Linked DNA regions of Geminicoccus roseus DSM 18922. Each later gene encodes a partner of the first gene's protein in a complex. Links are inferred from orthologs where the notes say so. Each region holds a gene or a part of one and is shown on either strand. Other genes may lie near its edges.

Region 1 (5,526 bases):
AAGATCGCCACCAGCTACAACAATTTCTACGAGTTCGGCGGCAGCAAGGACATCGTCGACGCCGCGCAGGCGCTCACCATCCGCCCCTGGGCGCTCACCATCGATGGGATGGTCGAGGAGCCGATGGAGATCGACGTCGAGGCGGTGGTGCGGCGCATCCCGATCGAGGAGCGCCTCTACCGGCACCGCTGCGTGGAAGCCTGGTCGATGGACGTGCCGTGGAGCGGCTTCCCCCTGAAAGCCCTGCTCGACTTGGCACGGCCTTTGGGCAGCGCGCAGTACGTGCGCTTCGAGACCTTCCTCAATCCTGACGAGGCTCCGGCACAGGCGCAGTCCTGGTATCCCTGGCCCTATGTCGAGGGCCTGACGGTGGCCGAGGCCGCCAACGACCTCGCCTTCATCGCGACCGGCATGTACGGCAAGCCGCTGCTCAAGCAGAACGGCGCACCGATCCGCCTGGTCACGCCCTGGAAGTACGGGTTCAAGTCGATCAAGTCGATCCGCCGGATCACCCTGACCGACGAGCGGCCGGTGAGCTACTGGGAGGAACTGGGCCCGAGCGAGTACGGCTTCTGGGCGAACGTGAACCCCGAGGTGCCGCATCCGCGCTGGAGCCAGGCCTTCGAGCGCCCGCTGGGCGATTTCGGCTCGGTGCCGACCCGGCTGTTCAACGGCTATGCCGAGCAGGTCGCCGGCCTCTACAGCGGGATGGACGGCGAGCAGCTGTATCGCTGATAGTTCTGCCCATGTGGCCACTCAGGACAGCGCCCTCCTACGGGAGCCGCCTGTCCTCATATACGGTTCTATTTGTTGCGGTGCAGCATCCACTGGCGCTTTTGCTGGGCTGGCTAAGTTGCACTGCAGCAAGAGAACCCAGCAATTGTTAAATTCATGCCGAAACTCGGGCGAGTTTGTATGGCATGCTTGACGACGTCCGAAATGCCGTCGATAAGGTCGGACGTTATCCGCTTGAACAAAAAAAAGTGGCCGGGTCTTGCGACCCGGCCGAGTAGATCAGGGAGGCTAAAAACCTGGGAAACGAACCGAGGTTCGTTTTGGACCCAGCGTAGCCGGATCCGGTCGGAGGAGAGCTAGGCTCGACCCTCAGACCCTAGCAACGCATCCCAGGCGGTGCGTTGCTGCAGTGCGGAAACTAATCGTGTTTCGGTGGTTTGCCTAGGCCTGTTCGAGATGGGTGGCGTGCGCTTGGCGCATGTCACCCATCGGCTGTGGCCAAAATGCCAGCGTTTTTACCAGACCGGCTGCTCTGCGACCTTTTCCAGCAGGAAGTCGCGGAAGACCGTTACCCGCTTGGAAGCGCGCAGCTCCTCCGGATAAACGAAATAGCAGGTGAACACCGGGCCCTCGAGGTCGGGCAGGACCCGAACCAGGTTCTTGCTGGGGGCGCCCAGATAGTCGGGGAGCGAGGCCAGGCCCAGCCCGGCTTCCGCCGTGCGCAGCATGCCGTAGACATGGTTGACGGTCATGGTCGGCCGGCGCGGCGCCGCCTGGCCTTCCTCGTCCTTGCCTGCCGTCAGGATCCAGTTCAGCGAGGGTACCGGCGCCTCGTCGCCGTAGACGATCAGCCGGTGCCGATCCAGGTCGTCCGGCCGCTCGGGCAGGCCATGCTTGGCCAGGTAGCCCGGCGCTGCATAGATGTGGGTGTGCGAGGTCATCAGCTTGCGCTGGACGAGGTCGCCCTGGGTCGGCCGGGTCAGCCGCAGCGCCACGTCGGCCTGGCGCATCCCCAGGTCCAGGTCATCGTCGGTCACCATCAGGGCGACGGTGATCTCGGGATAAAGGTCCAGGAACGCCGGCAGGTGGTGGGTCAGCCAGACCGTGCCGATGCCCACCGTGGTGGTGATCCGCAGATGGCCGGCCGGCTCGTCACGGCGCTCCTGGAGCGCCGTGACGGTCATCGCCATCTTGCGCGCGATCTCCCGGGCGGTCTCCAGCAGGATCTCGCCCTGCTCGGTCAGCACCAGGCCGCGGGCATGCCGGTGGAACACCGCAGCGCCCAGCTCGTCCTCCAGCGCGCTGATCTGCCGGCTGATCGCCGACTGCGACAGGCCCAGCCGGTCGGCCGCCTTGGTGAAGCTTCCCGCCTCCGCCACCGAATGGAAGATCCGGATCCGGTCCCAGTCGGGGCCTTCGGTCTTGAAGAAGTCCTTGTCCTGCGTCCCTCGGGCGACCATGGCGTCAGTGCATCCCTTTGGCGGCCAGCCAGCGCTCCGCATCCAGCGCCGCCATGCAGCCCGATCCGGCGGCCGTCACGGCCTGGCGATAGATCTTGTCCTGGACGTCGCCCGCGGCGAACACGCCATCCACCGAGGTGAAGGTCCGGCCGCGCTCGGTGAGCAGGTAGCCCTCGTCGTCCATGGCGAGCTTGCCCTTGAACAGCCCGGTCGCCGGGTCGTGGCCGATCGCCACGAACAGGCCGTCCGCCGGGATCTCGCGGCTGGAGCCGTCCTTGGTGGAGGTCAGGATCGCCCCGGTCACCCCCTTGGGGTCGGTGGTGCCGGTGAGGTCGGTGACCACCGCATCCCAGACAACCTCGACATTGGAGCGGGCGAACAGCCGGTCCTGCAGGATCTTCTCGGCGCGCAGCGTGTCGCGCCGGTGCACCAGCGTCACGTGCGCGGCCAGCCCCGCCAGGTAGAGGGCCTCCTCCACCGCGGTGTTGCCGCCGCCGACCACGACCACCCGCTTGCCGCGGAAGAAGAACCCGTCGCAGGTGGCGCAGGCGGACACGCCATGGCCCATGAAGCGGTTCTCGGCGTCGATCCCCAGCCAGCGCGCCTGGGCGCCGGTGGCGATGATCAGGGCGTCGCAGGTGAAGATGCTGCCGCCGTCCATGGTCAGCCGGAACGGCCGCACCGACAGGTCGACGTCGGTGACCAGGTCGTAGATCATCTCGGTGCCGCAATGCTCGGCCTGGGCCGACATCTGCTCCATCAGCCAGGGACCCTGGATGACCTCGGCAAAGCCCGGATAGTTCTCCACGTCCGTGGTGATCGAGAGCTGCCCGCCGGGCTGCATTCCCTGGATCAGCACCGGCTTGAGGTTGGCGCGGGCGGCATAGATCGCCGCGGTATAGCCTGCTGGGCCGCCGCCGATCACCAGCACCTGCGCGTGTCGCTCGTTCATCTCGCCTCCGACAACGTCCCATTAACACGAGCGACCGGTGGGAACCACAGTTCGGCACGCTCCATGACCACCCGGGCGACCAGGCCGGCCGAATCCAGCGGCGGCGGCGGCGTGTGGTCGAACGGATCGCCCAAGGCGACAATGCGCCCTTCCTTGAACAGCCTTGCCACCAGCATCTTGAGCTTGTGGCCGACCAGCTTGTCGCCGCCATAGACGTAGACCGGCTTGCCGGTGGCGCAGGCCTCGCTCATCATCGACACCGAATCCACGCCCACCACGATCGCATCCGCCAGGGCCAGCATCCCCAGATAGGGATTCTCGCCGGGATCGCCAGGCTTCCAGCTCACATGCGGCAGCTTCAGGGTCGCCTCCAGCTCGGCGGCGGAAGTCTCGCCGGTCCGCCGGCTGGTGGTGACCATCAGCGAGCCGCCCATGCTCTGGGCCAGCGCCATCGCCCGCAGCCCCAGGTCGCGCGCCCAGTCGCGCCGGTACTGCACGTGGCGGGCAGGCCCGCCCGCCAGCACCGCCAGCCGCGGCCGGGGCAGGTGGGCGAAGCGCTGGGCCATGCGCTCGCGCGCCTCGTTCAGGCGGCGCGCGCTCACCCGGTGCGGGGCGCCGGTGACCCGGACCACCTCCACCTCCTCGTGGGTGAGCTTGCGGTCGTGATGCGGCAGGACCAGCAGGTCGATGTCGGTGGAGACCGCCGGCCGCATCACGTGGACGATCCGGGTCCGGCCGCCGGCCTGCTTCTTGATCCAGCGCGCCACCGGCAGGCAGCGCCGGCCGCAGGTGATCAGGAGGTCCGGCCAGGGCGGCTCCAGGGCCGACCTCGCCTTGCGGTTCAGCCCGACGACGCTCGCCCCCAGGATCCGCACGTCGAAGCGCGACAGCCAGCCAAAGCCCATGTGTTTCTCGACCATGGGCCAGGGCAGCGCGTCGCCGATGCCTTGCACCTGCGTGGCATGGCCCGGCCGGTCGTCCAGCAATCCCCAGACGACCGGCGAGACAGACGACACAGGGAACGCTCCTTTTTAGCCGAACCGGACTTCGAGGATCTCGAAATAGCGGGTGCCGCGCGGGGTCGAGACTTCGACCGTCTCGCCGCTTTCCTTGCCGAGCAGCGCCTGGGCGAGCGGCGAGGCGATCGAGAGCAGGCCCTGCTGGATCTCGGCCTCGTCGGGGCCGACGATCTGGTAGGAGGTCTTCTCGTCGGTCTCCTCGTCGACCAGCTTCACCGTGGCGCCGAACATCACCTTGCTGCCCGACTGGGTGGCGATGTCGATCACTTCGGCGCGGGAGAGCTTGTCCTCCAGCTCCATGACCCGGCCCTCGATGAAGCCCTGCCGTTCCCGTGCCGCGTGATATTCCGCGTTCTCGGACAGATCGCCGTGCTCGCGCGCCTCGGCGATCGCCCGGATCACCGCCGGTCGCTCGACGGTTTTCAGGCGCTTGAGCTCTGCCTCCAGCCGCGTGTGACCCATGGGAGTCATCGGGATCTTGTTCAGCATTCAGTCAACTCTCGAGAAGCAGGAATCACGCTCCACGCGCGCCTGGGGACACCAAATCGTCGGCTCGGGATAGCTGAAAATAGGCTTGCAACGGTACCACCGCAAGATCGCCGCTGGCCAGCGCCCCCAGGGCCTGGACCACCGCCTTGGCGCCGGCGAGCGTCGTCGTGTACGGCACCCGGTTCATCAGGGCCTCGCGCCGCAAGGAGTAGCTGTCCTTGATCGCCTGGCGCCCGTCGGTGGTGTTGATCACCAGCACGACGCCCTTGTCCTTGATCCGGTCCACCACGTGCGGCCGGCCCTCATGGACCTTGTTGATCTCCTCGACCGGCACGCTGGCCCCGCGCAGCACCGCCGCCGTGCCGGTGGTCGCGACGATGCCGTAGCCGAGCTCGACCATCCGCCGGCCCATCTCGACCGCGGCGGGCTTGTCCTGGTCGCGCACCGACAAGAACACCGTGCCGCTCTTCGGCAGCGCCTGGCCGGAGCCGATCTGGCCCTTGAGGAAGGCGGTGCCGAAGTCGCGGTCCAGGCCCATCACCTCGCCGGTCGACTTCATTTCCGGCCCCAGGATCAGGTCGACGCCCGGGAAGCGGGCGAACGGGAACACGGCCTCCTTGACCGCGACATGGTCGAGCGCGCGCAGGTCCAGGTCGAAGCTGGACAGGGGCTCGCCCGCCATGATCCGCGCCGCCATCTTGGCGAGCTGCCGGCCGATCGCCTTGGCCACGAACGGCACGGTCCGCGAGGCGCGCGGGTTCACCTCCAGGATGTAGACGACCTCGCCCTTGACCGCGAACTGCACGTTCATCAGGCCGCGCACGTTCAGCGCCTTGGCCAGCGCCTTGGACTGCCGCTCGATCTCGGCGAT
Region 2 (4,023 bases), 2.7 Mb from region 1 along the record:
CTCTACAAGCTGGACGCCCGGATCGACCATGTGCTGGTCGACGAGGCGCAGGACACCAGCCCCGCGCAATGGGCAATCATCGAGCGGCTGGTCGAGGATTTCTTCACCGGCGAGACCGCGGGCGGGCGCAACCGGACGCTGTTCGTGGTCGGCGACGAGAAGCAGTCGATCTACGGCTTCCAGGGCGCCGACCTGGCTTCCCTGCAGGAGGTGCGCGCCCGGCTGGAGGCCAGGGCGGCCGGCGCCGGCCGGCCGATCCGCACGGTGGTCCTGGACACCTCGTTCCGCTCCACCGAGGCGGTGCTGGAGGTGGTCGACCAGGTGTTCCTGGCCGAGGATGCTCGTCCGGGCGTCATGGCGGATAACCTGGTCATGCGCCATGCCACCAGCCGGGGCGGTGCGCCCGGCCTGGTGGGCGTCTGGCCGCTGGCTCCCGGCGACGACCGGATGACCTACGATCCCTGGCAGCCGGGCACGCGGCCAGACCTGGTGGAGACCGGGCAGCAGAAGGTCGCCAGCGCGATTGCGACCTTCATCCAGAACAGCCTGGCGAGGCGCCTGCCGCTGGATTCGTCGGGCCAGCAGCTGCGTGCCCAGGAATTCCTGGTGCTGGTGCGCAAGCGTGGCCGGATCCAGGACCTGGTGATCCGGGCCCTGAAGCGGCGCGGCATCCCGGTGGCGGGTGCCGACCGGTTCACCCTGGTCGAGCATCTGGCGGTGCGCGACCTGCTGGCGCTGGGCGCGGTACTGGCGCTGCCCGAGGATGACCTCTCGCTCGCCTGCGTGCTGAAGAGCCCGCTGATCGAGCTCTCCGAGGACGACCTGTTCGCGCTGGCCCATGATCGTGGCAAGACCAGCCTGATCGAGCGGCTGCGCGCCTTCGCCGAAAGCGGCGGCGAGCGGTTTGCCCAAGCCTATGGCCGGTTGCGCGAGTGGATCCGCCGGGCCGACTTCATGCCCCCTTATGAGCTGTTCTGCCACGTCCTGGGCACCAGCGGGGCGCGCGAGCGCTTTGTCGAGCGGATGGGGCGCGAGGTGGTCGAGCCGCTTGAGGCATTCTTGGGCGAATGTCTTGCCTACGAGCGTGGGCACCCAGCCTCGCTGTCCGGCTTCCTGCACTGGCTGGCCGCCTCCGATGCGCAACTCAAGCGCGACCCGGAATCGGCCCGCGACGAGGTCCGGGTGCTCACCGTGCACGGCTCCAAGGGCCTGGAGGCCCCGGTGGTGATCCTGGCCGATGCCGGACCGGGCGGCGGCGGCCGCCAGGGAAGCCTGATCCGCGACCCGGAAAGCGGGCTGGTCTTCCTGCGCGGCAGCAAGGGCAGCCGGCCGCCGCTGGTGGAGCGGCTGGTCGAGGCCGAGGCCCGACGCGACGAGGAGGAAGCCCGGCGGCTGCTCTATGTGGCGCTGACCCGGGCGCGCGACCGGCTCTACCTGGCCGGCTGGGGCGAGGAGAGCGACAAGGGCGAGCCTTCCTGGCATGGCCGGGTTCGCGCCGCCCTGGAGGCAGCCGGCGGCGCCGAGCGCGGCGTCGACGCCGTGGGCGCGCTGCTGGGCGGGGAGGTGCTGACAAGGCGGCGCGGTGACCCGGGACCGCCCGTGGCGGTCCCTGCGGAGGTTCGGGCCGCGGCGACGGCCATGCCGGAGCCGTCCTGGCTGCGCACCAGCGCCCGAGCCGAGCCTGCCACCGCCCGCAGCCTGGCGCCATCCCGTGCGGGTGGCGACGATCCGCCGGCGCGAGGTGCCGGGCTGGCGGCGCGGGCATTCGGCCTGCATGCCCACCGGCTGCTGCAGATCCTGCCCGAACTGGACGAAACACAGCGCGACCCGGCCCTGGACCGCTACCTCGCCCGGGTGGCCACCGACCTGGAGCCGGACATGCAGGAGCGGCTGCGCGAGCAGGTCCTGGCCGTGCTGGCCCATCCCGACCTGCGCCCGCTGTTCGGGCCAGGCTCCCGGGCCGAGCAGGCGATCACCGGGACGATCGCGGGCGTGGCGGTCAACGGCCAGATCGACCGGCTCGCGATCGGCATCGACGCGATCCACCTGGTCGATTTCAAGACGGCGCGCCTGCCGCCGGACCGGGTCGAGGACACGCCTGTCGCCTATCTGCGCCAGCTTTCCGCCTATGCGGCCCTGCTGGAGCGGCGCTTCCCGAATCGGCCGATCCACGCCTCCCTGGTCTGGACCGACACGCTCTCGGTGGTCCCGCTGCCGGTAGAGCTGCTCCGTCGTCACCTGCCAGTCCCGCTGGACGCGGGTCTGCCATGACGTGGGCGCGAACTTGACGCGGCGCATCGGCGACACCTAGTTGAGTGCCAGGAATGCGGCCCCTGTCGGGCCGCGATCGCGAGGCATCGATCATGGGCGTACAAAAGACGACCGACGTCGAGTTCGACACCGATGTGCTGAAGGCGCAGACGCCGGTCCTGGTCGACTTCTGGGCGGAATGGTGCGGCCCCTGCCGCTCGATCGCGCCGCACCTGGAAGATCTGCAGAACGAGCTGGACGGAAAGATCCAGGTCGTGAAGGTCAACATCGACGAGAACCCCCTCACCCCAACCAAGTACGGCGTGCGCGGCATCCCGACCCTGATGATCTTCAAGGACGGCGAGCTGGCTGCAACCCGGGTCGGTGCGATGCCGAAGTCCAAGCTGGTCGAGTGGGTGCACGACAGCATCTGACGGGCTTGGCGGGCAGCTTGCTTTCCGCCTAGGTGGAGGCAGGCCCGCCGGCTGTCACACATCCTTCAAGGAGACGGGCCGGCGTCGGGCGACCGACGCCGGCCGCTTCACATCATGCACCCGCTCGTCCAGACCTTTTTCGACGAACACCCGCTGGTCGAACATGCCGACCTGCTCCTGCCCGACCTCGTGGGGATCCCCCGCGGCAAGCGGATCCCGAAGGCTGACCTGCTCTCGGCGCTGGAGGGCGGCTCGATCTTCACCAGTTCGCTCTACAGCCTGGACACGACCGGCTCCAACGTCGACCGCTCCGGCCTGGTCTGGGAAGAGGGCGATGCCGACCGGCCGCTCCGCCTGGAGCCGAAGACCCTCCGGGTGGTGCCCTGGCGCCACGCCTCCTGCCAGGTGGTGGGCGAGCTTACCGATCATGACGGCAGCCCGTTCCCGTATAGCCCGCGCACGGTCCTGGCCAAGGTGGTGGAGCGGTTCGCGGCCTTCGGGCTTACGCCCTGCGCCGCCCTGGAGTTCGAGTTCTACCTGGTCGACAAGGCGCTGAACCGCGACGGGTTCGCGATGCTGCCGCACCTGGACCGGCTGGGCCGGCCGGCCCGTGAGGGCGAGGTCTGGACCCACGAGACCCTGGATGACTTTGACGATTTCTTCGAGCGGGTCGAGCAATGGTGCGACCAGCAGGGGCTGCCCTACAAGGGCGTGGTCTCGGAATACTCGCCCGGCCAGTTCGAGGTGAATCTCGGCCACGGCACCGACATGCTCCAGGTCGCCGATGAAGGGATCATGTTCAAGCGGCTGATCAAGGCCGCGGCGCGCGCATCCGGCCATCGCGCCACCTTCATGGCGAAGCCCTTCCCCGAGATGGCCGGCTCCGGCTTTCACGTCCATGTCAGCCTGCTCGATCGGGACGGCCGCAACGTGTTCAGCGAGGTCGAGGGCGGCGAAGCCACCATGAAGCGCTGCATCGCCGGGATGCAGCGCCTGCTCGGCCCCTCCATGCTGGCCCTGGCGCCGAACGCCAACAGCTACCGGCGCTTCCGGCTGCTTTCCTACGCGCCGACCACCGGAACCTGGGGCTGGAACAACCGCACCGTGGCGTTCCGGATCCCGGCCGGCTCGGCCAAGGCCCGGCGGATCGAGCACCGGGTCGCCGGGGCGGACGCCAACCCGTACCTGGTGCTGGCCTCGGTCCTGGCCGGAATCCTGGACGGGCTGGAGAAGGGCGGCGATCCGGGCAGGCCCGTGGTCGGCAACGCGTATGAGCAGATCCCCGCCTCAATCCCGATCACCTGGGAGGACGCGATCGAGGCGATGGAAAACAAGTCGC

What was found.
Region 2: the proteins of trxB (region 1) and trxA are in contact, whole or in part, in a crystal structure (PDB 1F6M), measured with the Escherichia coli proteins. The link is inferred for Geminicoccus roseus DSM 18922 from one-to-one orthologs.

What each region holds. Positions count from the first base shown.
Region 1 is NZ_KE386572.1:2,137,241-2,142,766, forward strand. Bases 1,174-4,171 are described here. They hold trxB (thioredoxin-disulfide reductase), read right to left. Parts: upstream 3,148-4,171; coding sequence 2,200-3,147; downstream 1,174-2,199. Other genes in these bases: GEMRO_RS0111095 (LysR family transcriptional regulator), read right to left, coding at 1,251-2,195; GEMRO_RS29070 (mitochondrial fission ELM1 family protein), read right to left, coding at 3,144-4,163. In the rest of the region: protein-methionine-sulfoxide reductase catalytic subunit MsrP, read left to right, coding at 1-735; transcription elongation factor GreA, read right to left, coding at 4,179-4,652; carB (carbamoyl-phosphate synthase large subunit), read right to left, coding at 4,681-5,526.
Region 2 is NZ_KE386572.1:4,844,343-4,848,365, forward strand. What follows is about bases 1,265-4,023. They hold trxA (thioredoxin), read left to right. Parts: upstream 1,265-2,363; coding sequence 2,364-2,684; downstream 2,685-4,023. Other genes in these bases: addA (double-strand break repair helicase AddA), read left to right, coding at 1,265-2,271; GEMRO_RS0123900 (glutamine synthetase family protein), read left to right, coding at 2,799-4,023. Outside these bases: more of addA, read left to right, coding at 1-1,264. UniProt on the Escherichia coli protein: Participates in various redox reactions through the reversible oxidation of its active center dithiol to a disulfide and catalyzes dithiol-disulfide exchange reactions.